Regions from separate parts of the Caulobacter sp. HJHS_5 genome, predicted to be linked through region 2. Evidence: predicted binding sites of a transcription regulator. Region 2 holds the regulator's gene; the other holds the start of a gene.
What was found. The regulator LexA, encoded in region 2, represses DNA repair genes until DNA is damaged. The targets are predictions, from matches to a motif close to ATGTTCNCNANNTGTTCT.
Positions count from the first base shown of each region.

Region 1: the regulator LexA is predicted to act here: its motif matches at 8,103-8,120, upstream of uvrA (excinuclease ABC subunit UvrA).

Region 1 covers NZ_JBWZNC010000008.1:182,917-198,163, reverse strand. The annotation lists gene ACFLIT_RS16760 (M16 family metallopeptidase) at 1-2,285, shown strand, start outside; gene ACFLIT_RS16755 (NADPH-dependent FMN reductase) at 2,418-2,966, opposite strand; gene ACFLIT_RS16750 (hypothetical protein) at 3,027-3,998, opposite strand; gene ACFLIT_RS16745 (PAS domain-containing protein) at 4,127-4,705, shown strand; gene treF (alpha,alpha-trehalase TreF) at 4,784-6,373, shown strand; gene ACFLIT_RS16735 (ABC-F family ATP-binding cassette domain-containing protein) at 6,378-7,955, opposite strand; gene uvrA (excinuclease ABC subunit UvrA) at 8,200-11,133, shown strand; gene ACFLIT_RS16725 (hypothetical protein) at 11,268-12,209, opposite strand; gene ACFLIT_RS16720 (hypothetical protein) at 12,213-13,037, opposite strand; gene ACFLIT_RS16715 (hypothetical protein) at 13,128-14,072, opposite strand; gene trmFO (methylenetetrahydrofolate--tRNA-(uracil(54)-C(5))-methyltransferase (FADH(2)-oxidizing) TrmFO) at 14,177-15,247, shown strand, end outside.
Region 2 covers NZ_JBWZNC010000001.1:476,889-492,135, reverse strand. The annotation lists gene ACFLIT_RS02575 (ComEC/Rec2 family competence protein) at 1-1,993, shown strand, start outside; gene lexA (transcriptional repressor LexA) at 2,001-2,687, opposite strand; gene trpC (indole-3-glycerol phosphate synthase TrpC) at 2,840-3,616, opposite strand; gene trpD (anthranilate phosphoribosyltransferase) at 3,609-4,622, opposite strand; gene ACFLIT_RS02555 (anthranilate synthase component II) at 4,627-5,217, opposite strand; gene ACFLIT_RS02550 (hypothetical protein) at 5,292-5,525, shown strand; gene ACFLIT_RS02545 (DUF1259 domain-containing protein) at 5,637-6,524, opposite strand; gene ACFLIT_RS02540 (response regulator) at 6,698-7,372, shown strand; gene ACFLIT_RS02535 (sensor histidine kinase) at 7,369-8,427, shown strand; gene ACFLIT_RS02530 (3-keto-disaccharide hydrolase) at 8,505-9,287, shown strand; gene ACFLIT_RS02525 (formylglycine-generating enzyme family protein) at 9,290-10,336, shown strand; gene ACFLIT_RS02520 (hypothetical protein) at 10,337-10,663, opposite strand; gene ACFLIT_RS02515 (EF-hand domain-containing protein) at 10,820-11,515, shown strand; gene ACFLIT_RS02510 (ArsR/SmtB family transcription factor) at 11,643-12,059, shown strand; gene trpE (anthranilate synthase component I) at 12,237-13,772, opposite strand; gene ACFLIT_RS02500 (peptidylprolyl isomerase) at 13,769-15,247, opposite strand, start outside.

The DNA of each region.
Region 1 (15,247 bases), on a different contig from region 2:
GCCCGAGTTACCGCGCCTACATCGCCCGCTTCGACTTCATGATGCCCGGCCAGTTGCCGCCCAGGCGCCTGCCGATCGGCAAGGTCGAGGTGTTGCAGACAGCCCCCGCCAGCCGGCTCGCCGACTTCTGGAAAGCCTACTATCGGCCCGACCGCGCCACCTTCGTGGCGGTCGGCGACTTCGACGTCGACGCCATGGAGGCCAAGATCAAGGCCCGTTTCGCCGACTGGCGGGCCCAGGGCCCGGCCGGCCCAGAGCCCGTGCTCGGCGCGGTCGCCAAGCGTGGAACCGAGGCCAAGGTCGTGGTCGAGGCCGGCGTCGGCCAGGCGCTGCAGATGAGCTGGGTCAGCCCGCCGCACCTGGATCGCGACACCGAGGCCCAGCGCCGCAAGGACGTCATCGAGGGCCTGGGCTTCGCCGTGCTCAATCGCCGCTTCCAGGCCCTGGCCCGCAGCCCCGACGCGCCGTTCATCTCCGCCGGCGGCAGCGCCGGCGATCAGTTCAAGGCGCAGCACGCCGCCACCCTGTTCGCGACGCCGCGCCCGGACGGCTGGAAGGCCGCGCTGGAAGCCCTGGACCGCGAGCAACGCCGCATCGTCCGCTTCGGCGTGCGGCAGGACGAACTCGACCGCGAGATCGAGGAGTATCGCACCGCCTACAAGGCCGCCGTCGCCGGCGCCGCCACCCGCCGCACCCCGGCCCTGGCCAACGGCATCGTCGGCACCCTGACCGACCGCGAAGTCTACACCTCCCCTGCGCAAGACCAGGCGACGGTCGAGGCGGCGATGAAGAATCTCAAGGCCGACCAGGTCTCGGCCGCCGTGAAGGCCGCCTTCGAGGGCTCCGGTCCGCTGATCATGGTCGTGACCCCCACAGCCATCGCCGGCGCGGAACAGACGGTGGTGCAGGCCTATACCCAGTCGCAGACCGTGGCCGTGACGGCCCCGGCCGCCCCATCGGTCACCGCCTGGCCCTACGCCAGCTTCGGCGCGCCCGGAAAGGTCGTCGAGACCAAGGACGTCACCGACCTCGACGCCGTGATGATGCGCTTCGAGAACGGCGTCCGCCTCACCGTCAAACCGACGCGATACCGCGACGACCAGATTCTGGTGCAGGTGCGGATCGGCGACGGCCGCCTGAGCCTGCCCAAGGACCGCCAGTCGACCACCTGGGCCTCCAGCGCCTTCGTCGAAGGCGGCCTGAAACAGATTTCCAGCGAGGACTACGAGCGCGTCCTGGCCGACAAGAACGCGAGTGTCGGCTTCGGCGTCGACGACGACGCCTTCACCCTGGGCGGCCGCACCCGGCCGGAAGACCTCGACATCCAGATGCAGCTCCTGGCCGCCTATGCGACCGAGCCCGGTTGGCGCGAGGCCCCTTTCGCCCGCGTGAAGACCTACGGCACGACGCTGCACGACCAGTACGAGGCCACCGACGGCGGCGTCGTCCAGCGCGACATCCAGGGCCTGCTGCGCAGCGGCGACCGGCGCTGGACCTTCCCGAGCCGGAGCGACATCGCCAACGCCACCCTGGCGGCCATGCGCGCCGACATCGAGCCGGGCCTGTCGAAGGGCGCCATCGAGGTGACGGTCGTCGGCGACACCACGGTCGAGAAGGCCACGGCCGCCGTGGCCGCTACCTTCGGCGCCTTGCCCGCCCGCCCCGGCACGCCTCCGCCGCCGGCCGCCGCCCGCCAGGTCGCCTTCCCGGCCGCGACGCCGAGCCCGGTGATTCTCACCCACAAGGGCCGCAGCGATCAGGCCATGGCCTACGCGGCCTGGCCGACCGATGACTTCTTCGCCGACATGACCCTGGCGCGGAACACCTCGGTGCTGGCCGACGTGATGGGCAACCGCCTGCTGGAAGAGATTCGGGAGAAACAGGGCGCGACCTATTCGCCGTCGGTGGGCGCGCTGACCAGCAATATGGTCTGGCCGGGCTGGGGCTATATCGCCGCCAGCGTCGAGGTGCCGCCCGACAAGATCGACGGCTTCTTCAAGGACGTCGCCGGCATCGCCGCCGACCTCCGCGCCAAGCCGCCGACGGAAGACGAGATGCAGCGCGCCAAGAAGCCGAAGCTCGACGCCCTGATGCGCCAGCGCGAGACCAACGAGTACTGGATCAGCACCCTTTCGGGCGCCCAGGCCGACCCGCGCAAGCTGGACGCCGTCCGCTCGGTGGTGGCCGGCATCGAACGGGTCACCCCCGCCGACGTCCAGGCCGCCGCCCAGCGGTATCTCGTCGACGGCAAGGAGTGGAAGCTGGTGGCGCGGCCGGAGAAGTAGCGGGGCCTTGCGTGCTTCGACACGCGCCTGCCGGCGCTGCTCAGCATGACGCAGGTGGATTGGCGCTCAATCTGCTGGCTTAGTCATCCTGAGCCGGACGCGCAGCGGCCGTGTCGAAGGACGCAGAGCCGCTCAGCGCCGCACGAACTCCGCGAACCCCGCCACGTACTTGCCCAGCTGTTCGCGCACCGCCTCGTCGACGAGCTCTCCCTCGCCGTCGAACGCCTTGCCGGCGCCGGAGACCAGCATCTTGCGGCCGGTCCACAGCTCGGCCCCGAGTGTCCGCAAGGTGGGCAGCCAGCCGTTCTGGGCCAGGATGGTGCCGAAGCCGCCGGGCGAGGCTCCGATCAGCCCCACCCGCTTGCCACCGAACACGCGCGGAATGTCGGCCGCCGGGCGCGATAGCCAGTCGATGGCGTTCTTGAACACGCCGGGCACGCCGTTGTTGTACTCGGGGGTCGCCAGCAGCAGGCTGTCGGCGCCGGCGATGGCGTCCTTCAGGGCGACCACCGCCGAAGGCAGGCCCTCGGCGGCCTCGAGGTCGCCGTCATAGAGCGGGATGCCGCGGATCGAGCCGATCTCGATCTGCACGCCTTCCGGCGCGGCGTCGCGGGCCGCACGCAGCAAGCCGCTGTTATAGGAAGCCCGGCGCAGGCTGCCGGAAATGCCGATGATCTTCATGTCGCCCCACGCAGGCCGCCTCCACTGGACGGCGCTGCGCTCAGCGTCGCACGGCGGGCCTTAGAAGGCCACGCCGCCGACGCCGCCGTCGAGGCTCATGCCGGTCATCACGGTCTGCGAGGCCTGCTCCATCACCGTCTCCTCGCGGTAGGCGGTGTAGCGCTCGGTCGCCAGCATGGTCAGCACCTTCACCCCGGCGCCGAAGCGGCGCAGGAGGCTGCGCTCGTTGCAGTCGCGGGCCGCCTTCTGCGGACGGCAGGCGACGCTGGCGCCGCCGCCGTCGGGGCCCGCGCGGCCGGCGCCCGGCGAATGATAGAGGGCCTCGCCCTTGGCGCAGACCACGGTCTGGCCGCCGTCGAAGGCGATCTTGCCGTTGAAGTCGGCGACCACGTACTGCATCCGCGCGCCGGCGATGCAGCGATAGAGTTCGCCGTCGTAATATTCGTCGATATCGCGGTCGGGGGTGACCTGCGAAGCCGGGTGCGGCACGTCGCGGTCGTCCAGGCAGACGGCCTGGATCACCACCTTGCGCATGCGGGTGCGGGTCGCCTCATAGGCCACCCGGCGCGTGCGCGGGACTTGCTGGCCCTCGACGACCATGCCCTGGATCATGCCGGTGGCCATCGGCGGGGTGTAGAAGCTCTGACCGCCGCCGCCGCAGCAGCCGTAACCGAACACCGAGTTGTAGCTGCTGGCGTTGGCGCCGCCCCAAGCGCGGGCCGCCGCGATGCCGCTGGCTTCCGCGTTGACGCCGACCCTGGCGTTCACGTTGGCGTTCACCGTCACCGACGGGGCGACGTAAATGTTCAGGCCGGGCACGTTGATGTTGTGATTCCCGCCGCCGCCGCAGGTGTTGCAGCTGGGCGGAGGTTGCGGCGGAGGGGGCGGCGGCTGACAGCATGGCGGAGGCGGCGGCTGGCAGCCGCTTCCGCAGCCTTGCGCCGCGGCGATGTCGCCGCCCAGGGCGCTCGCGGCGAGCCACAGAAACAGACCGCCGAACAGCGCGAGCAAGGTCATGCGACCAGCCGACATGGACATCTCCTCATCCCTCCAACCGCGGCCGATGAGGATTGCGCCTCCCCGACCCCGTCGTGAGGCCGCCCGAGACTGTGCCAAACTGGCGCGTTCCGCGGGTGGCCCGCGTCTTCCCTGCAACCCCCATGCGGCCATTGAAGCCGTGGGCAAGGGCGGACGTTATGTTCCATCCCAGCACACAACAGTTGATAGACTATTGGCGTGAACGGCGCGGTAGCTATGAATTGCCGCCGCGCTCGGCCGTCGATCCGACCGATTTCCCCGACCTTCTGCCGCAGGTCTTCATGCTCGGGCGTGAACGCGCGGGGGTCTATCCGATCCGTCTGGCGGGTGGCTTCGTCACCAATCTGCATGGCCGGGGCCTGCGCCACGACAACATGCTCACCCTATGGACTCCGTTTGACCGCGCGCCGCTGACCGCGACTCTGGAGCGCTGCCGCACGCGCCCTGCCCCCTTCGTGGTCAAGGGCGAGATTCGCGCCGAGGACGCCGGCCCCGTGCCCATGGAAGTGCTGTTCGCGCCGCTGTCGACCGCCGCCGGGGGCGTCGACCGCTACCTCGGCCTCTACCAGCCCACCGCCATGCTCCACCGCCTGAAGGGCCGCGCCGCCAACGCCCTGGCGATCCGCAGCATCGAGGGGCAGGACCATCTTGAGGCGCCGCGCCTGCGCCTGGCCGCGCTGAACGGCCGGCAGATCGCCTAGACCACACCACTGCGGCTCCGTTTGGCTTGGCTGTAGCCGGTCCGTTAGGATTCGGCCGCCGCGGCTGAACGAGGTCCCATGCCGAACATCAAACTCACCATCGCCGCCGCCCTCGTCGCCATCGGCCTCACCGGCCAGCCGGGGTCGGCGCAGACGCCCGCCGCCGCGACCGCTGCGACGCCGGCCGATCTGTTCGGCCCGCTGTTCGAGCAGGTGCAGATGCGGCGATTGTTTCCTGATGGCAAAACCTTCGTCGACGCGACGCCCCGGCGCGCGCCGGAAGCGATCATGGCGGACTATCGCGCCCACGCCCGGTTCACCGACGAGGAGCTCAAGCGCTTCGTCAGCGCCAATTTCATGGTCCCGGAAGTCGCCGCGACGCCGGCCCCGTCGAGCGCCCGCACCAACCTCAAGGCCCACATCGCCGCCCTGTGGCCCGCGCTGACCCGCCCGCCGGTCGCCGCCGTGCAAGGCGGCTCCGCCCTGCCGCTGGACAAGCCGTTCGTCGTACCCGGCGGCCGCTTCCGCGAAATCTACTACTGGGACAGCTACTTCACCCTGCTCGGCTTGGCCGCCGACGGTCAGACCCAGCCGGTCGAGAACATGGTCGACGACTTCGGGGGCCTGATCGCCGCCTACGGCCACATCCCCAATGGCGCGCGCACCTACTACCTCAGCCGGTCCCAGCCGCCCTTCTACTTCGCCATGGTCGGCCTGACCGACAAGACCGACAAGGCGCGGTTCAAGGCGCGACTCGACCTCATGCGCCGCGAGCACGCCTTCTGGATGGACGGCGAGAAAACCGCCAGGCCGGGCCAGCCCTATCGCCGGGTGGTGGCTTTGCCCAACGGCGCGGTGCTCAATCGCTATTTCGACGATCGCTCCACGCCACGGGACGAATCCTATCGCGAAGACGTGCTGACCGCCCGCGAGGCGCCGGGCCGCCCGGCCGCCGAGGTCTATCGCGACCTGCGCGCGGGCGCCGAGAGCGGATGGGACTACAGCTCGCGCTGGCTGGCCGACGGGAACACCCTCAAGACCATCCAGACCACCGCCATCGTCCCGGTGGACCTCAACAGCCTGATCTACGGCCTGGAAACGGCGATCGCCGAGGGCTGCGAGGCCGTCGCCGACCGGCCCTGCACGGAGGATTTCACGGCCCGCGCCAGCGCCCGCCGCGCGGCGATGGACGCCTATCTGTGGGACGCCCGCCGAGGGCTCTATCTCGACTATCAGTGGCGGGACGGCTTGCGCCTCGACCACCCCAGCGCCGCGACGCTGTTCCCCCTGTTCGTCGGCGCCGCGAGCGCGGAACAGGCCAAGGCCGTCGCGATCCAGGCCCGCTCGCTGCTGCTGGCTCCAGGCGGCCTGCGCACCACCACGGCCCCCACCGGCCAGCAGTGGGACGCGCCCAACGGCTGGGCGCCGCTGCAATGGGTCGCCGTCGCCGGGCTCCGCCGCTATGGCGAGAACGCCCTGGCCCAGGACATCGGCCTGCGCTGGCTGGCCACCGTGAACCGCGAATACCAGGCCAGCGGCAAGATGCTGGAGAAGTACGACATCGAGGAAGCCAAGGCCGGCGGCGGCGGCGAATATCCGCTTCAGGACGGCTTCGGCTGGACCAACGGCGTGACGCGGGCGCTGCTGGACATCTATCCGGCGCCGTAGGCCCTCAAAGCGCCAAGCGCCGCTCCACTCCGATCGCCTCCAGGAACGCCTCGTCGTGGCTGGCGATCAGCAGCGCACCGTCATAGGCCGCCAGGGCGCTCTCCAATTCCTCCACCGCCGCGAGGTCCAGGTGGTTGGTCGGTTCGTCCAGCATCAGCAGTTGCGGCGGCTGAGGCTGGGCCAGCACGCAGGCCAGGGCGGCCCGCAGGCGCTCCCCGCCGCTCAGGGTCGCCACCACCTGATCGGCCGCCACATTGCGGAAGGCGAAGCGGGCCAGGGCTGCATGGGCGGCGTTTGAGTCGGCGGCGGGGTTCAGGCGGCGGAAGTTCTCGAGCACCGAGAGGGACTCGTCGAGCAGGTCGGTCCGCTGGTCGAGCAGCGCCGCGCGCACGGACAGCGTCACCGCGCCCTCGGTCGCCCGCAGGCTCCCCGCCGCGAGCCGCAGCAAGGTCGACTTGCCGGCGCCGTTGCGTCCGACCACCGCCGCCCGTTCCGGCCCGACCAGGGCGAAGTCGACGCCGCGCAGGATCGGGACCTGCCCCGGCCAACCGAACCCCGCCTTGTCGAACCGCAGCACCTGCCGCCCAGTCGGCAGGCCCGTGGGCGGCAGGTCGAACGCCTGCGGCCGGTCCCGCTCGACCCGTCCCCGGGCTTCCGCGAGCGCGGCCGAAGTCGCCTCCGCCCTCCGCTCGGCGATGCGCTCGCCCCGCGCCCCGCTGGCCTCCGCCCAGCCCGCCATGGTCCCCAGCATCACCTTCGGCTGATCGCCCTTGGCCGCCGTGCGCCGGCCGGCGGCGTCCCGCCGGGACTGACGTTCGCGCGCCGCCTGGGCCTCGCGCGCCGCCTGCCCCGCCTCCCGTTCCGCATTGGCCAGGTCGTGCGCCGCCGCCTGCCGCTCGGCCGCCTTGCGTTCGGCATAGAGGGCGTAGCCGCCGCCGTAGACCGCCGCGCCCAGGCTGGAGAGCTCGACGATACGATCCGTCGCCTCCAGCAACGCCCGGTCGTGACTGACCACCACCGCCCCGCCGCGCCAGCGCTTCAGGACGCCCGCGACCGTCGCCCGCGCCTCGGCGTCGAGGTTGTTGGTCGGCTCGTCGAGCAGGATCAGATCCGGTTGCAGCGCCAGCAGACCGGCCAGGGCCGCCCGCGTCGCCTGCCCGCCGCTCAGCCCGGCGGCCGGCCGGGTGAGGTCGAACCCGGCGAGGCCGACCTCGGCGAGCGCCGTCTCGGCCCGCGCCGGCAATGTCCAGTCGGCCAGGGCGAAGTCGTCGTCCGTTCCCTCCCCCGCCTCGATGCGGCCCAGCCGCCGAACCCCTTCGCCGAGCCCCATCCAGTCGCCAAGGCTCGCGTCCGCCGGCGGCGCATGGGTCTGGCGCAGCACCCCGACCGTTCCCGCGCGGGAGACGGCGCCGGCGGAGGGCGCCTGTTCGCCGGCGATCAGACGCAGCAGGGTGCTCTTGCCCGCGCCGTTGCGCCCGACGAGGCCGGTGCGCTCGGCCCCGAAGGCGAGGCTCAGATTGTCGAAAAGCGGTCGGCCGTCAGGCGTGACGGCGGCGACGGAATCCAGGGTGACGAAGGGCATGGGACACGATCGAACAGGTTGCGAGACGGGCGGAGCGGTCTTGCAGGGCCTGGATCAATGTCGCCTCCTTCGAATGGAAGGCGGCTGCTTAGCATATCGACGCGCAATGGGCGACGTCCTGAGACGTCCGGTCGCGGAAAGCGCCGTCAGTTCTCACATTGTTCTTGTGCAAATCGCGACTCTGCGCACTACATAACGCTGTCTCGCCGCGCCTCCCTTCGCGGCCTCGTGCGTTCCGGACATCATGGCTGAGCAGCTCAATTTCATCCGCGTGCGCGGCGCGCGCGAACACAACCTGAAAGACGTCAGCGTCGATATCCCGCGTGGGGAGCTGGTGGTGCTCACCGGCCTGTCGGGCTCGGGCAAGAGTTCGCTCGCCTTCGACACCATCTACGCCGAGGGCCAGCGCCGCTACGTCGAGAGCCTTTCAGCCTACGCCCGCCAGTTCCTGGAGCTGATGGGCAAGCCGGACGTCGACCTGATCGAGGGCCTCTCGCCGGCCATCTCCATCGAGCAGAAAACCACCAGCAAGAACCCGCGCTCGACCGTCGGCACGGTCACTGAGATCCACGACTACATGCGCCTGCTCTGGGCGCGCGTCGGCGTTCCCTATTCGCCGGCCACCGGCCTGCCCATCGAGAGCCAGACCGTCAGCCAGATGGTCGACAAGCTAACCGCCCTGCCGGAGGGCGAGCGGCTTTATCTGCTCGCGCCGGTCGTGCGCGGCCGCAAGGGCGAGTACCGCAAGGAAATCGCCGAGTGGCAAAAGGCCGGCTTCCAGCGCCTGAAGATCGACGGCGAGTTCTATCCGATCGAGGACGCCCCGGCCCTCGACAAGAAGTTCAAGCACGACATCGACGTGGTGGTGGACCGCCTGGTCACCCGCGCCGACCAGGAAAGCCGCTACGCCGACAGCATCGAGCAAGCCTTGCGCCTGGCCGACGGCATCGCCGTGGCCGAATGGGCCGACGTGCCTAAGAACGAGGATGGGTCGGGCGAGAAGGAGCCGCGCCGCATCCTGTTTTCGGAACGCTTCGCCTGCCCGGTCAGCGGTTTCACCATCAGCGAGATCGAGCCGCGGCTGTTCTCGTTCAACAACCCGCACGGCGCCTGCCCGGCCTGCGACGGCCTGGGCGCCAAGCTGGCGTTCGACGCCGACATGGTGGTGCCGGACAAGGACAAGAGCCTGCACAAGGGCGCGGTCGCCCCGTGGTCGCGCGGTCCCTCCCCGCTCTACACCCAGACCCTGCAGGCCCTGGCCCGCCACTACGGCTTCTCGATGGACGAGCCCTGGTACAAGCTGCCGGACAAGGCGCGCGACGTGGTGCTGCACGGCTCCGGCGGCGACAAGATCAAGTTCGTCTACGACGACAACGCCCGGAAGTACGAGGTCGCCAAGACCTTCGAAGGCGTGCTGCCCAACCTCGAACGTCGCTGGCGCGAGACCGACAGCGCCTGGGTGCGCGAGGAGCTCGGCCGCTACCAGTCCGACACGCCCTGCGAGGTCTGCCACGGCGCGCGCCTGAAGCCGGAAGCCCTGGCCGTGAAGATCGACGGCAGGAACATCGCCGAGGTCTCCAGCCTCGCCATCCGCCCGGCGCGCGACTGGTTCGCCGGCCTGGAGGAAAGCCTCACCTCCAAGCAGATGGAGATCGCCCGGCGCATCCTGAAGGAGATCACCGACCGCCTGCGCTTCCTGGTCGACGTCGGCCTCGACTACCTCAACCTGTCGCGCGGCTCGGGCACGCTCTCGGGCGGCGAGAGCCAGCGCATCCGCCTGGCCAGCCAGATCGGCTCGGGCCTGACCGGCGTGCTCTATGTGCTCGACGAGCCGTCCATCGGCCTGCACCAGCGCGACAACACCCGCCTGCTGACCAGCCTCAAGGGCCTGCGCGACCTCGGCAACTCGGTGCTGGTGGTCGAACACGACGAGGAGGCCATCCTCACCGCCGACTATGTGATCGACATGGGCCCGGCGGCGGGCGTCCACGGCGGCGAGATCGTCGCGGAGGGCAGGCCGGCCGACATCATGGCCAGCCCCAAGAGCGTCACCGGCATGTATCTGTCCGGCGCCCGCGAGATCGAAGTTCCGGAAGAGCGCCGGCCGATCTCGAAGAAGAAGACCCTGAAGGTCATCGGCGCGACCGGCAACAATCTGAAGAGCGTCACCGGCGAAATCCCCGTGGGGACCTTCACCTGCATCACCGGCGTCTCCGGCGGCGGCAAGTCGACCTTCACCATCGAGACCCTCTACAAGGCCGCCGCCCGGCGTCTGAACAACGCCTCGGACGCCCCGGCCCCGCACGAGCGCATTGAGGGCCTGGAGAACTTCGACAAGGTCATCGACATCGACCAGAGCCCGATCGGGCGCACGCCGCGCTCGAACCCGGCCACCTACACCGGCGCCTTCCAGCCGATCCGCGACTGGTTCGCCCAGTTGCCGGAGTCCAAGGCGCGCGGCTACGGCCCGGGCCGCTTCAGCTTCAACGTCAAGGGCGGCCGCTGCGAAGCCTGCCAGGGCGACGGTCTGATCAAGATCGAGATGCACTTCCTGCCCGACGTCTACGTCACCTGCGACGTCTGCAAGGGCCAGCGCTACAATCGCGAGACGCTGGAGGTGCTGTTCAAGGGCAAGTCCATCGCCCAGATTCTCGATATGACCGTCGAGGAGGCCGCCGACTTCTTCAAGGCCGTGCCGCCTGTGCGCGACAAGATGGAGACGCTGAAACGGGTCGGGCTCGGCTACGTGAAGGTCGGCCAGCAGGCGACGACGCTTTCAGGCGGCGAGGCCCAGCGGGTAAAGCTGTCGAAGGAGTTGTCGCGCCGGGCGACGGGGCGCACCCTCTACATCCTCGATGAGCCGACCACCGGCCTGCACTTCGAGGACACCAAGAAGCTGTTGGAAGTGCTCCACGAACTGGTCGACCAGGGCAACACGGTCGTCGTCATCGAACACAACCTCGATGTCGTGAAGACCGCCGACTGGCTGCTCGACTTCGGCCCCGAAGGCGGCGACGGCGGCGGTGAGATCGTCGCGGTGGGCACGCCCGAGCAGGTGGCGGCCAACGAGCGGTCCTGGACCGGCCGCTACCTCGCCGACCTGCTCAAGAAGCACGACGAACGCCGCGCGGCCCGCAAGGCGGCGCTCAAGGCCGAGGCTGCTCGGAAGCGGGCTTAGCGGCGCGAAAACCTCGTCCTTCGAGGCTCGCTTTGCTCGCACCTCAGGATGAGGATTTCGACTGATCCATCCCAGTAGCCCTCATCCTGAGGCGCCCGTGCGAGCGGGCCTCGAAGGACGAGGGCGGTCCCGCCCTAGATCAGGTTGGCTTCGGCGCCTTCGTCCGGCTCGCGCGTCAGCGCCTGATAGGCGACGGCGGAAGGCGAGAACAGCACGGCGTACTGGATCGCGGTCAGGGCGGCGCTGAACAGCGTATAGATCAGCGTCGGAACGGTGAGATAGGCGGCCCACGAGCTGAGGTCGGGGTGGAAGATCGATCCCACGTCGCTGAAGTTGTAGCCGAGGGCCAGGCCGATCACTCCGCCGATGCCGGTGATCACCACCATGGCGAGGATCCAGACCACCATGTACATCACGAACGCCAGGGCATAGGCGGCGAACAGACGCCAGAAGCTGCCGTGCGAGAGGCGCCAGGCCGCGAACACCCGCAACCGGCCGGACGCGAAGGTCAGGGGCGGCGCCAGCGACAGACGAATGATCACGAAGACCACAAGCCCGAGCACCCAGATGCCGATGCCCGCGCCGGCGAGCACGCCGATGGCCGTGCCGGCCGGCCCCATGGCCCGTAGAACGCTGTGCACGATGGTGGCGACGATGCCTCCGGCCAAGACGATCACGAAGACCGCCACCACCAGGATGGCCACCAGGACCAGAAAGAGTCCCATCTGCCGCAGTTCGTCGCGGCCGAACCGTAGATAGCCGAAGCGGCTCTCCTCGGGGCGCAGCACCGCGCGGAAGACAGCCGACATCATCACCGCCTGCACCAGCAGACCGAAGGCCAGCAGAACCAGATAGGCCGGGCCGCCCTTCGCCATCGCCGCGAAGGCCGCGGCGGAGTCGGGGTCGCCGCTTTCGGCGATTTCCATCACCTCGCGCAGGCCCGTCGCGAGCAGCAGGCCAAGCGTGATCAGGCTGACCACGAACAGAAGCGCCGTCCACGCGATCACCGCCCGCGGCTTCTCCCGCGTCAGGCGGAAGCCCTCGAAGGCGATCTCAGACGGGGAAATCTCGGCCATGACTCAGGTTCCAGCGGCGGCAGCGGGCCGCAGTCGTTGATAGACGCCGGCCAGGGCCCCGGTCCACACGGGGGCGGCGTAGAAGGCGAAGGCGGCGCCGAGGGCGGCCGAGGCGAGCCAGTGGGGGGCGCCGGGGGCCCGCCCCAGGGCGGCGGCCGCGCCGCTGGCCAGCAGCATCGGCAGCCCAAGGATCGCGACCACGATCAGCAATCCGAAAGCCGCCCCGCGCGTGGTCGGAAACACCGCCAGCGCCCGCAGCTTGTCCTCCGCCACCGAGGCGGCCGGAGCAACCGATAGGCGTAGACCCAGCCAGACCAGCCCGGCCAGCGACAGCAGCGGCGGCAAGGCCACGAAGAAGCCCACTGGACCACTGAACGCCGCCCGCCAATCGGCTTCCGAGCCGGCGTTGAACCCCGTCGGATTGACCGCCATCACCAGGCCGAGCGCAATGGCCCCGATGGCGATGAAGGCCAGCACCGAGGCGAACAGCAGAACGACGCCGACCAGGGCCGAGGCGCCGAGCACCCGCGCCTCCGGCCAGCCGAACTGCAGGCCCAGCGGCCCGAGCGGCCGGCCGAACGCCCGACGATACAGCGCGCCGTAAGCCAGGCTGGCGGTGGCGACATGCACGGTGGTGGCGACCGGCGCGGTGAACGGCGAACCGCCGTAACGGGCCGCGATGGCGGCGGCCAGGGCATAGAGGGTCAGGGCGCCCCAGGTGGCGCGGATCGCCGTCGGCCAGTCGCGCAGGGCGGCCCGGACAATCTCCACCGCCTCGTCGACGCCGATGACCGGATGGTCGGAACTATGGGCGACGCTGGCGTTCATAACTCGAGCGATGGACTCCCCGGTCGGCGGAGCGATTCGTGCCCGCCGGTCATAACTCTAGCGACGCCGGGCCGGCGCTGCGAACGGTTTTCAGGCCGTGGCGACCGGAGCAGCCGCCTCGGCCGCATCCGGCTTCAGCATGAGATACACCCTGGCGAAGGGGGCGATGCACAGCGCCATGAACGGGCCGCCGAACAGATAGCCCACGGCCATGACCAGCCAAATGGTGGGCGAGGCGTAGAACTTCGCGAGTTGCAGCATCATTTCGCCGGAGCTCGCCGGGTCCACCATGGCCTGCAGCATCGCCCCGCCGAAGCTCGCGAAGGCGACCGCGATCACAACGCACTCCAAGACGACGAGCGCCAGGCTCATAAGGAGCACCAGCCAGAAGATCGACCAGCCCGCGCCCTTGGTGAAACGCCAGGACTCGAACAGCCGGAAACGCCGTTCGTCGAAGCTCATGATCGGCGCCATGCTGAAGCGCAGCCAGAAATAGGCCAGGGCGATCTCGAGCGCGAAGATCACCAGCACGACGATCCAATGCGTGCTGCTGAACGCGTCGCCGCCGCCCGCGGCCGCGGCCAGGAAGCTGAGCGGCAAGATCACCACCAACCCACCGACGATCAGGAATACGGCGGAGGCGATGTAGGCGAGAATGATTCCGACCACCGCGCTGAGAGCCAGCCAGCCCTCCGAGCCCGACACGCGCAGATAGAAATAACGCCGGTCAGACGGCGCGATCACCGCCCGGAGCACGGCGCTTCCGACGATCGTGTAGCCCGCGATGATGATCAGGTAGGCCAGGGGCATGATCGCGAACATGCGCCCCATGGCCGTGAGCATCTCCTCGTTGGACTGATCGTCCACGGCTGAGCCGATGGCGGCGAACATCGGCGCCATCTGCTGCATCAGGAACACCAACGGCAGCCCCATCAGCACGAACAGCGCCGCGCTCCACACGAGCACCGCCTTCGGCTCGCGGCGGATCAGGCGAAAGCCCTCCGTCGCCGCCACGAACACCCGCACCCGCGCCATGACGCCCTCCCAAGCGATCTGACAGCCCAACTCGACGCTAACACGACGTCGTTCGATGGACAGCAGCGCTTTCGTCCCTCGCCCACGCGGCCTAAAGGGACGGAATGACGACGAAACCCATTCATGTGATCGGCGGCGGCCTCGCCGGTTCTGAAGCGACATGGCAGATCGCCCAGGCGGGCGTGCCGGTGGTGCTGCACGAGATGCGCCCGGTGCGGAAGACCGACGCCCACCAGACCGACGGCCTGGCCGAACTGGTCTGCTCCAACTCCTTCCGTTCCGATGACTGGGAGCATAACGCCGTCGGCCTGCTGCACGCCGAGATGCGCGCCTGCGACTCGATCATCATGACCTGCGGCGACGCGCACCAGGTGCCGGCCGGCGGCGCCCTGGCCGTCGACCGCGAGGGCTTCAGCGCGGCCGTCACCGCCAGGCTGGAAGCCCACCCGCTCGTCACCATCGAACGCCAAGAGGTCGCGGGCCTGCCGCCCGCCGAGTGGGACAACGTCATCGTCGCCACCGGCCCGCTCACCTCCCCCGCCCTGGCCGAGGCGATTCTCGACCTCACCGGCGAGGGTCAGCTGTCGTTCTTCGACGCCATCGCCCCGATCATCCATGTCGAGAGCGTCGACATGTCCAAGGCCTGGAAGCAGTCGCGCTACGACAAGGAAGGCCCCGGCGGCGAGGCGGCGGCCTACATCAACTGCCCGATGGACAAGGCGCAGTACGAGGCCTTCATCGACGCCCTGCTCGAAGGCCCGAAGTCCGAATTCAAGGAGTGGGAAAACGTCCCCTACTTCGACGGCTGCCTGCCCATCGAGGTGATGGCCGAGCGCGGCCGCGAGACCCTGCGCCACGGCCCGATGAAGCCGGTCGGCCTGACCAACGCGCACAACCCCACCGTAAAGGCGCACGCCATCGTCCAGCTGCGGCAGGACAATGCGCTGGGCACCCTGTGGAACATGGTCGGCTTCCAGACCAAGCTGAAGTACGGCGCTCAGACCGACATTTTCCGGATGATTCCGGGCCTGGAGAACGCCCAGTTCGCCCGCCTCGGCGGCCTGCACCGCAATACCTTCCTCAACAGCCCGCGCCTGCTCGACGGCCAGATGCGCCTGAAGGCCGATACCCGCCTGCGTTTCGCCGGCCAGGTGACCGGCGTCGAAGGCTATGTC
Region 2 (15,247 bases):
GCTCGCCGAGCCGCCGCTGTGGGCCGTGCTGGGGCTCGCCCTCGTGGCCGCCTGCCTGGCGTTGGCGGCGCAGCGCTGGTCGCCGTGGCGATCCTTGGCCATCGCCCTCGGCCTCGTGGCCTTCGCCGCCGGCGGCGTGCTGGCCGGCAAGGTCCGGACCCTGAGCGTCGCCGCGCCCGTCCTCGCCGCCGACGACCAGCCGCGCATCGTCGAGGGCTGGGTGGTCGATGTCCTTAGCCCCGGCGCCTCGGGCGGGCGACTGCTGATCGCCCCGTCCCGCATCGGCGACCTGCCGGCCGAGGCCGTCCCGCACCGCGTGCGGATCAGCGTCGGCGCCGACTCGGTCGTCGGGCCCGGCGCCTACGTCCGCATCCGCGCCATCGTCGGCCCGCCGCCCGGGCCGGCCGCGCCGGGGTCCTACGACTTCGCCCGCGACGCCTTCTTCGACCGCATCGGCGGCTCCGGCTTCGCCCTGGGGCGGCCCCAGGTGTTCGACGCCCCCGCGCCGACGGCGGCCCTGCGCTGGGTGCTCGGCGTCAACGCCGCGCGCTGGAGCCTCGCCCAACGGATCGTCGAGCGGATGGGGCCGGAGACCGGCGGCATCGCCGCGGCCATGGTCACCGGCCACGAGGCCTGGGTCTCGCAGGAGACCACCGACTCCATGCGCGCCTCGGGCCTGGCGCACATTCTCTCGATCAGCGGTCTGCACATGGCCATCGTCGGCGGCTTCGTGTTCGCCGCCGTGCGCCTGGGCATCGCGGCGTGGCCGTGGCTGGCCCTGCGCGTCGACGGCAAGAAGTGGGCGGCGGTCGCCGGACTTGGAGCCGTCGGCGCCTACCTCGTGCTCTCGGGCGCGCCGGCCCCGGCCGAGCGGGCGGCGATCACCGCCTCCGTGGCGTTCCTCGCCGTGCTCGCCGACCGGCGGGCGATCAGCCTGCACGCCCTGGCGCTGGCGGCCCTGGTCATCCTCTTGATGCAGCCGGAAGCGGCGGCGACGCCCGGCTTCCAGATGTCGTTCGCGGCCACCGCCGCCCTCGTGGCCCTGGCGGAGGCGTGGCCGACGCCGGCCAGGGAGATCTCCGTGCCCTGGCCGATCCGCATCGCCCAGGGCTTCGGGGCCTGGCTGGGGATCAGCATCCTCGCCAGCCTGGTGGCGGGCCTGGCCACCGGGCCGTTCGCCCTGCAGCACTTCAACCGCGTCGCCGTCTGGGGCCTGCCCGCCAACCTGCTGGTCGCGCCGCTGTCGAGCTTCGTGTTCATGCCGGCTCTCGCCATCGGGGCGGTGCTGGAGCCGTTCGGGCTGGGCGGGCCGTTCCTGACCGTGGCGGGCTGGGGCATTGGCGCGATGAGCGCCATCTCCGACTGGTTCGCCAAGGCGCCGTTCGCCCAGATCACCGTGGCGAGCGCGCCGTCGGCGGCGCTGGTGGTGGCGTTCCTCGGCCTGATGTGGCTCTGCCTGTGGCGCGGACGGCTGCGGTGGCTCGGCCTGCCGCTGGCCTTCGCCGTCAGCCTGTGGCCGAGGCCGCCGGCGCCCGACGCCTGGATCGCCTCGAACGGCGCCAGCGCGGCGGTGCGGGTGGGCGAGCAGGCGGTGCTGCTGCGGCCGGACGTCAGCCGGTTCGGCGTCGACCTGTGGAGCCGGCGCCGCGGCCTGACCATCGATGAGACCGCCCCGGGCTTCGACTGCGGGCGGATGGCCTGCACCCCGACCACCGCGCCGACCGCCCTGGCCGCGTCATGGGGCAAGCGGACGCCCAAGGCGGCGGAGATCGAGCGCCTGTGCGAGACAGGCGAGATCGTCAGCCTACGAGGGCCGGCGCCGAGCGAATGGCCGGCAGTGTGCGAGGGCAAGCTGCGGTTGACCGGCGAGGACTTCGCCCGGGGCGGGGCGGCCGAGCTCTATCGGACGGCGGGCGGCTGGCGGATCGTCTGGGCCCAGACGCTGAGGGGCCGCCGGCCGTGGACGGCGGCCGCCTCGGAGGACGACGGCTAGCGCCGGATCAGTGGTAACGGCGGATCAGGCCGACGAGCTTGCCCTGCACCTGAACCTGGTCCGGTCCGAAGATGCGGGTCTCGTAGGCGGGGTTGGCGGCTTCCAGGGCGATGGAGGCGCCTTTGCGGCGCAGGCGCTTCAAGGTGGCTTCCTCGCCGAGGATCAGGGCGACGACAATCTCGCCGTTGTTGGCGTTGTCGCCCTTGCGGATCATCACGAAGTCGCCGTCGAGGATGCCGGCGTTGATCATCGAGTCGCCCTGCACCTCGAGGACGTAGTGCTCGCCGGCGCCGAGCATGCTCTCGGGAACCAGCAGGCGGTCGCGCTCATGCTGGATGGCTTCGATCGGGGTGCCGGCGGCGATCTTGCCGAGGATCGGCAGCTCGCGCATGTCATTGGCCGCGATGGCGGCGCCGGTGTTCTCGACCATCTTCGGCGTGAAGGCGCCGCGACCGCGTGGCGGGGCGGCGGTGGTGGCCTGCTGCGGCAGCTTGACCACTTCCAAGGCCCGGGCCCGGTGGGGCAGGCGGCGCAGGAAGCCGCGCTCCTCAAGGGCGGTGATCAGCCGGTGGATGCCGGACTTGGACGCCAGATCGAGCGCCTCCTTCATCTCGTCGAACGACGGCGAGACGCCGGTTTCCTTGATGCGCTCATGGATGAACATGAGCAGCTCGTGCTGTTTGCGGGTGAGCATCGGCAAGGCCCTCGCTGCGAATCTCTGTGTCGATGACTGTAGCGGAACAAACCGCAAACGTCGAATTCGTTCTCTAGGCGTTCTGTGGTTAACGCCGTCTTACCAAGGGTCGGCCTGGAACATCGGCGTCGAGAACAATCAGAGAAAAAGGCTCAGGCGAGCAGCGCCCGGGTCGCGGCGGTCACGTCCGCCTGGCGCATCAGGCTTTCGCCGACGAGCATGGCGCTCGCGCCGGCGGCGGCGCAGCGGGCGACGTCGGCGGGAGTGAAGATGCCGCTCTCGGCGACCAGAAGGGCGTCGGTGGGCGCCATTGCGGACAGCTTTTCCGTCCAGGCCAGATCGACCTCGAAGGTGCGCAGGTTGCGGTTGTTGATCCCGACGAGGTCGGCGCCGAGGGCGTTGGCGCGCTCCATCTCGGCCTCGTCGTGCACCTCGACCAGGGCGTCCATGCCGAGGCGCAGGGCTTCGGCGTAGAGGTCGGCGGCCAGGGCGTCGTCGACCATGGCCATGATGATCAGGATGGCGTCGGCGCCGAGGGCGCGGGATTCGGCCACCTGCCAGGGATCGACCAGGAAGTCCTTGCGGATGGCCGGCAGGTCGACGGCGGCGCGGGCGGCGACGAGGAAGCGGTCGTCGCCCTGAAAGCTGGGCGCGTCGGTTAGCACGGAGAGGCAGCTGGCGCCGCCAGCGGCGTAGGCCTGGGCCAGCGACGGCGGATCGAAGTCGGCGCGGATCAGGCCCTTGGAGGGCGAAGCCTTCTTGATCTCGGCGATCAGGGCGAGCCGGCCGGGGGCGGCGTCGCGGGCCAAGGCGGCGCGGAAGCCGCGCGGGTGCGAGGCCTCGGAGACGTCGACGGTCGGGCGCGCGGCTTTGCGGACGGCGATGTCCTCGCGCTTGTAGGCGGCGATCTTGTCGAGAATATCAGCCATTGGTGGCCTCGATCAGCAGGTCCAGGGCGGCGCGGGCGCGGCCGTCGTCGATGACGGCTTCGGCCAGTTCGACGCCCTCGCGCAGCGTCTCGACCTTGTCGCCGACCAGGAAGGCGGCGGCGGCGTTCAGCAGCACGATGTCGCGATAGGCGCCCTTGGCCCCGCCGAGCAGGGCCTCGATGGCCCCGGCGTTGACGGCCGGGTCGCCGCCGGTGAGATCGGACAAGGCCGCGCGCGGCAGGCCGACGGCTTCCGGCGTGATGGTGAAATGGCGCACGGCGCCGTCGCGCCATTCGCTGACGTGGGTCTCGCCGGTGGTGGTCAGCTCGTCCATGCCCTGGCCGTGAACGGTCCAGGCGCGGGTCGCGCCGAGGGCGCCGAGCACGCGGGCCAGCGGCTCCAGCAGGCGCAGGTCGTAAACGCCGAGCACCTGGCGCTTGGCGCCGGCCGGGTTCGATAGCGGGCCCAGCAGGTTGAACACCGTGCGGAAGCCGAGTTCGGCCCGGATCGGGGTGACGTGGCGCATGGCGCCGTGGTGGGCCGGGGCGAACAGGAAGCAGATGCCGGCTGTTTCCAGAGCTTTCAGTTGGGCTCCAGGACCGGCGTCGAGCTTGACGCCGAGGGCCGCCAGCACGTCGGACGAGCCGGAGCGGGAGGAGAGGGCGCGGTTGCCGTGCTTGGCCACCTTCAGCCCGCCGCCGGCCGCCACGAAGGCCGCGGCGGTGGAGACGTTATAGGTGTGCAGGCCGTCGCCGCCGGTGCCGCAGGTGTCGATGACGTCGAACGGATGCTCGAGCATCACGGCGGCGCGGCGCATGGCGCGGGCGCTGGCGGTGATCTCGCCGACCGTCTCGCCGCGCAGGCGCATGGCGGTGAGGGCCGCGGCCACCTGGGCCGGGGTCGGCTCGCCGCGCAGGCAGGCGGAGAAGAAGGCGTCGGCGTCGTCTTCCGACAGGGTCGCGCCGTCGGCCAGCTTGGCCAGCAGGGGCTTGAAGGCGTCGCTCATGGGTTCAGGCGTCGGCGAGGCGCTTCACGCCGGCCAGCTCCAGGAAGTTGGCGAGCAATTGGTGGCCGCCTTCGGTGGCGATGGATTCCGGGTGGAACTGCACGCCATGGACGGGGCGGGTTTTGTGCTGGAAGCCCATGATCTCGCCGTCCTCGGTCCAGGCGGTGACCTCCAGGTCGTCCGGCAGGGTGTCGCGGCTGACGGCGAGCGAGTGGTAGCGGGTGGCCGTGAAGGGGTTGGGCAGACCCTTGAAGATGCCCGTGTCGGCGTGGTGGATGGCGCTGGTCTTGCCGTGGAGGATCTCCTTGGCGCGGACCACGTCGCCGCCATAGGCCTGACCGATGGCTTGGTGACCGAGGCAGACGCCGAGGATCGGCAGGTCGGCCGGGGCGCCGCGCAGCAGAGGCAGGCAGATGCCGGCCTGGTCCGGCGTGCAGGGGCCGGGCGACAGCAGGACGGCTTCCGAACCCAGGCCCAGGGCTTCCTGCACCGACAGGGCGTCGTTGCGGCGCACGACCGTCTCGGCCCCCAGCTCGTTCAGATAGTGGACGAGGTTGTAGGTGAAGCTGTCGTAGTTATCGATGACCAGGATCATGGGCCGAACCTTTCAGGCCGTGTTCTTTGGGGTTCCGCGTCGCGCGACGCAAGGGCCTGGGTTAGGCTCGGCCCATGGCGATGACCGATTCCGCCCTCGATCCGGCGGCCGTAAGCTACATCCGCGGCCTTCTGAAGCCGCCCCTGCAGAAGGACGGCCGCTGGGCCGCCTTGGCCGCCGCGGCGTTCGCCGCACTGGCGGCGATGGCCTTCGCGGTCTCGATGATCCTGGCCCCGCCGACGACGACGCGGCATCTGCCGGCCGAAAGCGAGAGCATCACCCTGAGCATGACGCCGGCGGTGCGGTAGAGAGCGAACCCGTTCCGACGGCGATGCCGAGTGCGAAGGGTGTCAAGGCGCACAAGTCTGCGTGCGAGCGCGGGCTCGCCTTCCGAATTCGAACGGGGGTGCAACGTGAGGTCAGCCTGGCTTGGCGGTCTTGACCCTGTCGAGCGCGGCTCGAAGGCCGGTCGCCAGGGTCTTGGCGTCGGCATTGGCCCAGAAGTGCATGAAGAACAGACGCGGCTCGTCATCGAGCATGTGGTTGTGCAGGGCCGTGACCTCGATGCCGTTGGAGCGCAGCGCCCTGATGACCGGGTTCACCTCGTCGGCGGTCAATACGAAGTCGCCGGTGATCGCCGCCTTGCCCTGGCCGGTGGGCTGGAAGTTGATGGCGATGGCCGAACCCATGGCGGTCGGCGCCGCCATGCCCCCGACCTTCGGCGTCTCGGCGCGCGGAATGTTGAACTGAAGGACCCCGCCGTTGGACGCGCCCTTGGCGCCGAGCGCCTGCTCGATTCCGGCGACGTCGAAATCAAGGGGCGCGGGCGGCGCGGCGGAGGCGGGGGCGGGCGCGGTGAAAGGCGTGCCGCTCTTCGCCAGGGCGGCGTGAATCGCTGTCGCCAGCTTCACCGGATCGCCGTGGCCGCCGATGTGCATGTACATGGTCGAGGGCGTCGAACGCAGCAGGTGGTTGTGCAGGGCGGTGATCTCCAAGCCCTGCTCGATCAGCGCCGACATCACCGGATTGACCTCGGCGTGGGTGAGGACGAGGTCGCCCATCACCATGCTCTCGGCGCCCATGTCGTCGAAGGCCACCCAGGAGCCGAGCGCCAGCGTCGGCTTGATGGCGACGCCGTCGAGCGTGACCTGCAGGTCGGTGCGCGGCAGGCCGACCCGATAGACGTTGCCGGTGACCGTGCCGGTCTTGCCGAGCGCCTTGCCGACGGCCGCCCAGTCGGCGGCCATGACCGGCGAGACGAGCAGGGCGGAGATGAACGCGGTCGCGGCGATCAGGCGGGATCTCATGGCGGGCCTCCGTCGGGATGCGACGGAGGCGGGCTCCGGTCGCTCTTGAAAACACCCCTGCAGTCTGCTCGCGAAGTTTAAGGCAGTTTTAGAGGGCGGCGCCGGGGCGAAGGGCTCTTAAAACAGCCATAAAACGAACCGCGCCCTATCGCGTTTCGAAGCTGCGAGGAGCCATGCGTCTGTTGGTCGTCGAGGATGAGCGGCGGATCGCCGACCTGGTCGCCGCGGGCCTGCGCCAGGCCGGTTTCGTCGTCGACGCCGTGGCGACGGTCGCTGACGCCGAGGCCGCGCTGGAACTGACTTGCTATGACGCCGCCGTGCTCGACCTCGGCCTGCCGGACGGCGACGGTCTGCGGCTGTTGTCCGACCTGCGGCGCAAGCCGGATACGCCCCCGATCCTGGTTCTGACGGCGCGCGATGCGGTGGAGGATCGAGTGGCCGGGCTGGACGCCGGCGCCGACGACTACCTCATCAAACCCTTCGCCCTGGCGGAAGTCATCGCGCGGGTGAAGGCCCTGCTGCGGCGACCGGGCGGACCGCTCGGCGTGCGGCTGGAGGCCGGCAACCTGGTGCTCGACACCGTGGGGCGCGACGTGGAGGTCGATGGTCAGGTTGTGCCGCTGGCCCGGCAGGAGATCGCCATTCTCGAACATCTCCTCCGCCGCCTGGGGCGGGTCGTGCCGAAGGCGCTGTTGGAGGAAAAGCTCTACGGCATGGGCGACGAGTTGGAGTCCAACGCCATTCCGGTGCACGTGCATCACCTGCGGCGAAAGCTGATCGAAGCCAAGGCGGCCTGCACGATCCATACGGTGCGGGGCGTCGGCTACTTCCTGGAGGAGGGGGCGTGAGGCGGGTCTTCCGGCCACGTTCGCTGGAGGGAAAACTGCTGCTCCGGCTCGGCCTGCTGCTCGCCGTGACTCTCGGCGGCGGCCTGGCGGCGGCCATCGGCGCCGCGGTTCACGCGGCCAGGACGCTGTCGGAGGACGGCAAGGCCGACAAGTTCGTCGCCGAGTTCATGGGGGACATCGGCTGGATGGTTCCCATCCTCTTCATCGCCGTGCTGACGATCGCCGTCCTCACCCTTCGGACCAGTCTGAAGCCTCTTCGCGCGGTCGCGGCTCAAGCCGCCGCCGTGACGCCTGGCGCCGTCGGAGTGCGCCTGTCGAGCGAGGGCCTGCCCTCGGAACTGCAACCGGTGGTGGCCGCCGTGAACGAGGCCTTCGACCGCCTGGCCAAGGGGTTCGAAACCCAACGCCAGTTCACCGCCGACGCCGCCCATGAGTTGCGTACGCCCCTGGCTATTCTGACTGCGGGGCTCGAGGCGCTGCCGCCGTCCGACGAGGTCGGCCGCCTGCGACTCGACTCCGAGCGGATGAACCGCCTCGTGGCCCAATTGCTCGGCGTCGCACGCCTGGACGCCCAGCCGCTCAGCCTGGGACAGACGGTCGATCTCGGCGCGGTCGCGGCGCAGGTCGTCGAACATTTCGCGCCCCTGGCGGCCAAGGCCGGGCGCAGTCTCGCGTTCGAGTCCTCGGCCACGCCGGTGTTGGTGACGGGCAACGCCGACGCCCTGGGCGATGCAATCCGCAATCTGGTCGAAAACGCCATCGCGCACAGCCCTTCGGGGGAGGAGGTCACCGTCGGCGTCGGCGCAGACGGGTCGGTTGCGGTGACCGATCGGGGGCCGGGCGTCGAGGCCCAGGATCGCGATCGGATTTTCGAACGCTTCTGGCGCAGTCGCGAGCGGCGGACCTCCGGCGCCGGCGCCGGGCTGGGCCTATCCATCGTCGCTGAGATCGCCCGCGCGCACGGCGGGTCGGTCGCGTTGACGGACGCTCCTGGAGGGGGAGCGCGCTTCATGCTTACCGCGCCGCTCGCGCCGCCCCCTAGCCAGCATGCCTGATTGAGGGTCATTCTCCCCCGCCTCCGCCGAGCGAACGAGCGGAGGTGAAAACGATTCCAGGCTGGGGAGGCGTGGCGATGAGGTTGCGAGCACTGGCGGTGCTGGCGGGGGCGATAGCGCTGGCGGCGCCGATACCCGGTCAGTCGATGACGGCGGCCGCGCAGGCGCCGGCGCGGCCGACGATCACGCCGAACATTCCGCCGCCGCCGACCAGCCCGGGGGCGGGGTCGATCCCCGAGGGCTTCACCCGCATCTTCAACGGCCGGGACACGACCGGCTGGCATCCGAGCCGCACCAGCCACCACGGCCGCACGCCCAGCGTCACCGTGAAGAACGGCGCGATGTACATCCTGCAGGAGCCGTTCGGCATGGGCGGGGTGGTGCTGAGCGACAAGCCGTACGGAAACTTCGAGTTCTACGTCGAGACCGACCTGCGGCCCGGGTACAACAGCGGCATCTTCGTGCGCTCGACCGAGGAGGCCTCGGCCTATCAGATCGAACTCGACGCCCTGGGCGGCAACGGCAACCCGCTGGGCGAGATGATGAACAATCTGGGGCGGCCGGAGCGGACGAACTTCACGCCCATCGCCCAGGTGTGGAAGCAGGGCGAGTGGAATGCGTTCCGCCTGCGGGTGGAGGGCGCCGCGCCGCACATCACCCTGTGGGTGAACGGGGCGAAGATCTGGGAGGTGAAGTACCCGGTGAACGGTCGGCCGGATGGGGCGACCAAGGGCTTCATCGGCCTGCAGTACCACTTCCTGACGGCGATGACGCCGTCGCCGATGGTGATGCCGCTGACCTACAACACGCCCGGCGTGCCGCTGGGCTTCCGCAACATGGCGATCAAGGAGCTGCCGTGATGATGTCGCGAACGCTCTTCACCGTCGCCGGGCTTGGCGGCGTCTTGCTGGCCGGTTCGGCCGCCTCGCAGCCCCTGCCGCCAGCGCCCCCCGGCGTGGTGCAGCCGGGCGCGCCGCCCGCGCCCTATTATCCGCCGGTCGCCCGGCCGCCGATCACCCCGGCGGACTACACCAACAGCGTCGGCATGGACTTCATGCGGATCAAGGCGGGGACGATGATCGCCGGGGCTTATGAGCCGTGCGTGATCCTGCCGCCCGACCCGAACGCCGCGCCGCCGACCCCGGCGCCTCGGCCGCCCGCCGCCGCGGCGCCCGCCGGGCCGCCGCCGGTCGACCTGACGCCGCTGCCGCCGGCTTCGCCCGTGCGGTTCACCTGCCCGACGACCTTTGGGACCCAGCGGCCCGGCTGGTCGCCGGAGCAGTATGAGCGGGCCGAGGAGATGGTGCGGCAGGCCACCGTGCCCGGCTTCGTGGTGACGATGAAGAAGCCGTACCTGATGGGGCGCTACGAAGTGACCCAGGGCGAGTGGAAGAAGGTGATGGGCGGCAACCCTTCGATCTTCCAGGGCGCCAAGGTGACCGACAACGCCGACCGGCATCCGGTGGAGAACGTGACCTGGGCGGACGCCAAGGCCTTCGTGGCGAAGCTGAACCAGATGGAGAAGACTACCGCCTATCGCCTGCCCACGGAGATGGAGTGGGAATGGGCGGCGCGGGCCGGATCGTTCCGGGCGCCTTCCGTGGCGGGGCAGCCCGGCGAGAACGTCATGGCCCATGTGGGGATGCAGGGCCCGACCGCGCCGGTGGGGACCAAGGCGCCGAACGCCTTCGGCCTGTACGACGTGATCGGCAATGTGTGGGAGTGGGTGGACGACTTCTATAACGAGAAGATCGTGCCCGGCCCGACGCCGCCGGCCAGCGGCAAGACCCACGTGCTGAAGGGCGGCAGCTACATGTCGCACGTCAACGACCTGGGCTCGGCGATCCACGCCGGCGGGCCGGGCGATCCGTTCACCACGGGGTTCCGGATCGTGAAGGACGTCGAGTAGTCAGCGGACGGTTCGGCCGATCAGCCAGAGGTGCAGGGCGTGGGCCCCGACCAGACCCATGCCCTGAAACAGCATCACCGGGACGCCGAGGTGCTCCTGTCCGACGCGAGGCGGCGGTCCCGCAACGAGGAGCGCCGCCGTACCGCCGAGCAGGAGCGCGCCGAGGACGGGGGCGAGGGCGATGTGGCGCGGCGCGGTCCAGTTGACCTCGCCGGAGAAGCCCCACTGCATCGGCAGGCGGAGATGGTCCTCGTAGCGCCGGTTCGCCCGAACCGAGAGCGCGATCAGCAGAGCCGTGAACACCGTGGCGATCAGGACTTCGAGCATCGGCCTCCTCCTCAGGGGAGTTTGCGCCGAGGAGGCTTCGGTCGTCCAGAAGCTCTGTCATGACACGAAAAGCATTGCCGCCGGACACGGCTTTGCTTTGCTGCGGGGGTCGAGGGCGGTTGGCTGAAAACGCACCGCGCCGGTGAAGGAGCAGCGATGACGTGGCGGCCCAAGAAGACCGACAAGCTGGAGGTTCGCCTCTCGACCGAGACGAAGCAGGCGTTTCTCGCGCGCTGCAAACTCGAGGGCCGGTCGGCGAGCGAGGCCGTTCGCGATTTCATCGAGCTCCACCTGGCGCGGCCCATCAGCCAGGAGACCCTCACGATGATCGCTCGTTCCCCCTTCGCCTATGCCGGGCTCGCCGCCGCCGCCGTCGCGGGCTTGGTGATGATCTCGGCCCAGCCCAGCCGCGCCGAGCCTGACTTCGCCGGCGCTTTCAAATCGATCGACCGCGATGGCGACGGGCGGTTGAGCCGGGACGAGTTCGGCGGGCCGGGACCGGCCGGGGCCTCCAGCGCGCCCGCGAAGCCCAGCGAGGGCGGGACGCTGAGCCTCGACTTTTCGGAGGCCGACACGAACCAGGACGCCGCCATCAGCTTGGCCGAATTTACCGCCTCCAGCCGCGCCGCCATCCTCAAGCGTTTCCTGGCGCTGGACGCCGACAGCGACGGGAAGCTGACCCTCGCCGAACTGGAGCGGAGCGGGGCGCTGCTGAAGCCGGTCGCGCGGGAGGGCGCCAAGGGGCCGCCCTCGGGCATGGCGATCTCGGGGCCCGTGCAGCGTCTGTTCGCCAAGACGGACAAGAACCACGACGGGTTCGTGACGCCCGCCGAGTTCGGGGTGCAGCCCTAGGCTGCGCGGCAGGGATATTAGTGTGGGCTAATATCGGACCATTAGCGCCGGCTAATGGGCATATTAGTTTCCGCGAATATGCTTATGAGGCGGCGCTAATATTAGCCGAATCTGGTTACCAAGGCGCATGAACGCGCACGCCCCAGCAGCCGGATTTCATTCGCCGCCGACCGAGCAGGCCTTCGACGTGCTGGGCGACCCGGTGCGCCGTCGCCTGCTCGAGCTGCTGGCGGGCGGCGAGCGGACTTCCGGCGAGATGACGCTGGTGGTTCAGGCGGAGTTCGGGATCAGTCAGTCGGCGGTGTCGCAGCATCTGAAGGTGCTGCGCGACAGCGGCTTCGCCACGGTGCGGGCCGACGGGGCGAAGCGGATCTATGCCGTGGCGGCCGGGCCGCTGAGCGAGGTCGACGCCTGGCTGCAGCCGTTTCGGGTGTTCTGGACGGTGAAGGTGGAGGCCCTGGCGACCGAGGCGCCGCGCGGGAAGAAGCGGCGGGCGATGGAGGTCCAGCCTGCCGCGGATGACGGGCAACTGGAGATGTTTTGAGAAATGTTGAGATCGGAACCCCTCTCCCTCGAAGGGAGAGGGGCAGGGGTGAGGGTGCGTGCATGGTGTTGGAGATAAGGCACTTGAGGGCGCTGCCTCGAACCCATTTACCGAAGCGCCTCGCGAACACCCCCATCCCCGACCCTTCCCCCTTCGAGGGGGAAGGGCGTGCGCCCGCTAGTTAAACCGCCAGGCTTCCTCGGCGGCGCGTTTGAGGGCGCGGGACTTGTGGAGGGTCTCGTCGTACTCGGCGTTGGGGTCGCTGTCGGCCACGAGGCCGCCGCCGGCCTGGACGTAGAGCATGCCGTCCTTCACCAGGCCGGTGCGCAGCACGATGCAGGTGTCGACCGAGCCGTCGGCGCCGAAGTAGCCGACCGCGCCGGAATAGCCGATGCCGCGCTTTTCGACTTCCAGTTCGTCGATGATCTCCATCGCCCGCACCTTCGGGGCGCCGGAGACGGTGCCGGCGGGCAGGGCGGCCATCAGTACGTCGACCGGATCGACCCCTTCCGGCGCATCGCCCTCCACGTTGGAGACGATGTGCATCACGTGGCTGTAGCGCTCGATGATGAAGCTGTCGGTGACGCGGACCTTGGGGGTGCGGGCCGGCTTGCCGGGCTGGTTGCTGTGCTCGTCCTTCAGGCGGGCGACGCGGCCGACGTCGTTGCGGCCGAGGTCGAGCAGCATGAGGTGCTCGGCGCGCTCCTTGGGATCGGCCAGCAGTTCGGTTTCCAGGGCCAGGTCCTGCTCGGGCGTGGCGCCGCGTGGGCGGGTGCCGGCGATCGGGCGGATGGTGATCTTGCCGTCCCTGAGGCGCACCAGGATCTCCGGGCTGGAACCCACCAGCTGGAAGCCGCCGAAGTCGAGGAAGAACAGGAAGGGCGACGGGTTGGTCCGGCGCAGCGAGCGGTAGAGGGCGAGCGGCGGCTGGGTGAAGGGCGCGCGGAAGCGGTGGCTGGCCACGACCTGGAAGATGTCGCCGGCGGCGATGTAGTCCTTGGCCTTGCCGACGACCTCGACGTAATCCGCGCGGCTGACCGGAGTTTCGAACGGAGCCTGTTCGATGGGGGCCGTGACGGTGGGCGCGGGCAGGGGGCGGCGCAGTTCGTCGCGCACCGACTCCAGCCGGGCGACGGCGGCGGCGTAGGCGTCGGGAGCGCTCGCGGACGAAGGGCGCACCGTGGTGGCCAGCAGGATTTCCTGGGCGATGGCGTCGAACACCGCGACGACCGACGGGCGGATCATCACGCCGTCCGGCAGGCCCAGCGCATCGGGATTGACGTTGGGCAGGCGCTCGGCCAGCCGGATCATGTCGTAGCCCAGGGCGCCGAACACGCCGGCGACCATCGGCGGCAGGCCGGCGGGCAGGTCGAAGCGATTGGCGGCCACGAGGTCGCGCAGGCTGTCGAGCGCGCCGCCCGACTGGGCGACGAAGCGGCCGGCGGCGATGGCGTCCGGGCCGTCCGCGATCTCGGCCACGTCGCCCGTGCAGCGCCAGACGAGGTCCGGCCGCATGGCGATGGCGGAGTAGCGGCCGCGCCAGGCGCCGCCCTCGACGCTCTCGAAGAGGAACGAGTAGGGGCGGCCGTGGGCGATCTTCAGATAGGCCGAGACCGGGGTCTCGAGATCGTCGATCAGCCGCGTCCAGACGACCTGGGGAAGCCCGGCGCCATAGCGTTCGGCGAAGGCCTCCGGGGCGGGCTCGAAGCTCACTGAGCGGCCTTCTCGGCTCCGGCGCCGCCCATGGTCTTGGGATCGATCCCGAGGGCCATGCGGGCGCGGTTGAGATCGGTCTTGGTCTTCAGCAGGCGCGCGGCCTCGCCGCGGGCGCCGTTGGCCACGGCGCGCAGGACGCCCTCGCCCGTGGTGCGGTCCTCGCCGAGGCTGGCCTGGGCGATCGTCTCCGTCGGGCCGGGCTTGACCGCGTCGAGCTTGACGACGGCCATGCCGCCATTGGCCTGGGCGACGAAGACCTCGCCGGTCTTGGCGGCGAAGGCGTGCTGCAGGATGTCCTGACCGAGGGCCTGGTTTTGCTGGGCGCGCAGGCGGTCGAGGCCGGGGGCGGTCTGCATCTTGGCGCCGGTGGAGGCGGCGATGGCGCTGAGCGCCTCGCCTTTCTTGGCGCGTTCCGCCAGGGCTTCGGCCCGTTGGGTCAGGCGATCGATCATCTTGCGCTGCATGTAGGCCTGGGTGAGCTCGGTCTTGACCTCGGCCAGGGCGGGCAGGGCGGGCGGGATGATCCGCTCGACGCGGACGGCGTAGTACTCGCCTTCGCCGGCCTCGGTGACGTCGCTCTCGCCGCCGGCCGGCAGGCCGTAGGCGGTTTCGAGGATCTTCGGCGTGATGCCGGTGTTCGAGCCGCCCGGCAGCACCTGGCCCTGGGCGCTGATCGGGCCGACGGTGAAGGTCGTCGCGCCGGCCTTACCGGCGGATTCCAGCAGGTTGGAGCCGGCGTTGTGGGCCGTCTCATAGGCTTCGGTCTGCTTGTCGACCTGTTCCAGGGCGGTCTCGTTCTTCAGCTCGGCCTCGATGGCCGAGCGATTGGCTTCGAGCGTCGGGACGACGCCGGGGGTCACCTTGAGGACCTTGACCACGACCGTGCCCAGGTCGCCGGCGACCGAGCCGGAGACCTCGCCGTCCTTCAGGGCGAAGGCGGCGTCGGCGACCTTGCGGTCGGGCAGGGCGGTCTTGGGCTTGTCGGTCAGGATCAGGGCGTCCTTGCCCACCGACTTGGCGACCGCGGCCGGATCCTCGCCCTTGCGCAGGCGGTCGGCGACGCCGGCGGCCTGTTGCGCCGTGACCGGGATCACCGCCACCGAACGCGTCTCGGGCTTGGCGAGGCCGTCCTTGCGGAAGTTGAAGCGCTCCTGAACCTTGGCCGGATCGACGGTGGCGCGGGCGGCGATGGCCGGCGCCGAGAAGCGCACGATCGACAGCACGCGGAATTCCGGCCGGGTGAGCTGGGCCTTGTTCTCGTTCATGAACGCCGTCAGCTCGGCGTCGGTCGGGGCCGGCACGGCGCCGACCATCTGCGGGGTGACCGTCAGATAGGAGATGTCGCGCTGCTCCAGGGCGAAGGCGGCGGCGAGGGCGTTGTAGATGCGCGGCGGCTTGAGGCCGCCGCCGACGCCGGCGACGAAGTGGGTGGTGGCGATCTCGTCGCGCAGCAGGGCCTCGTAACGCTCCGG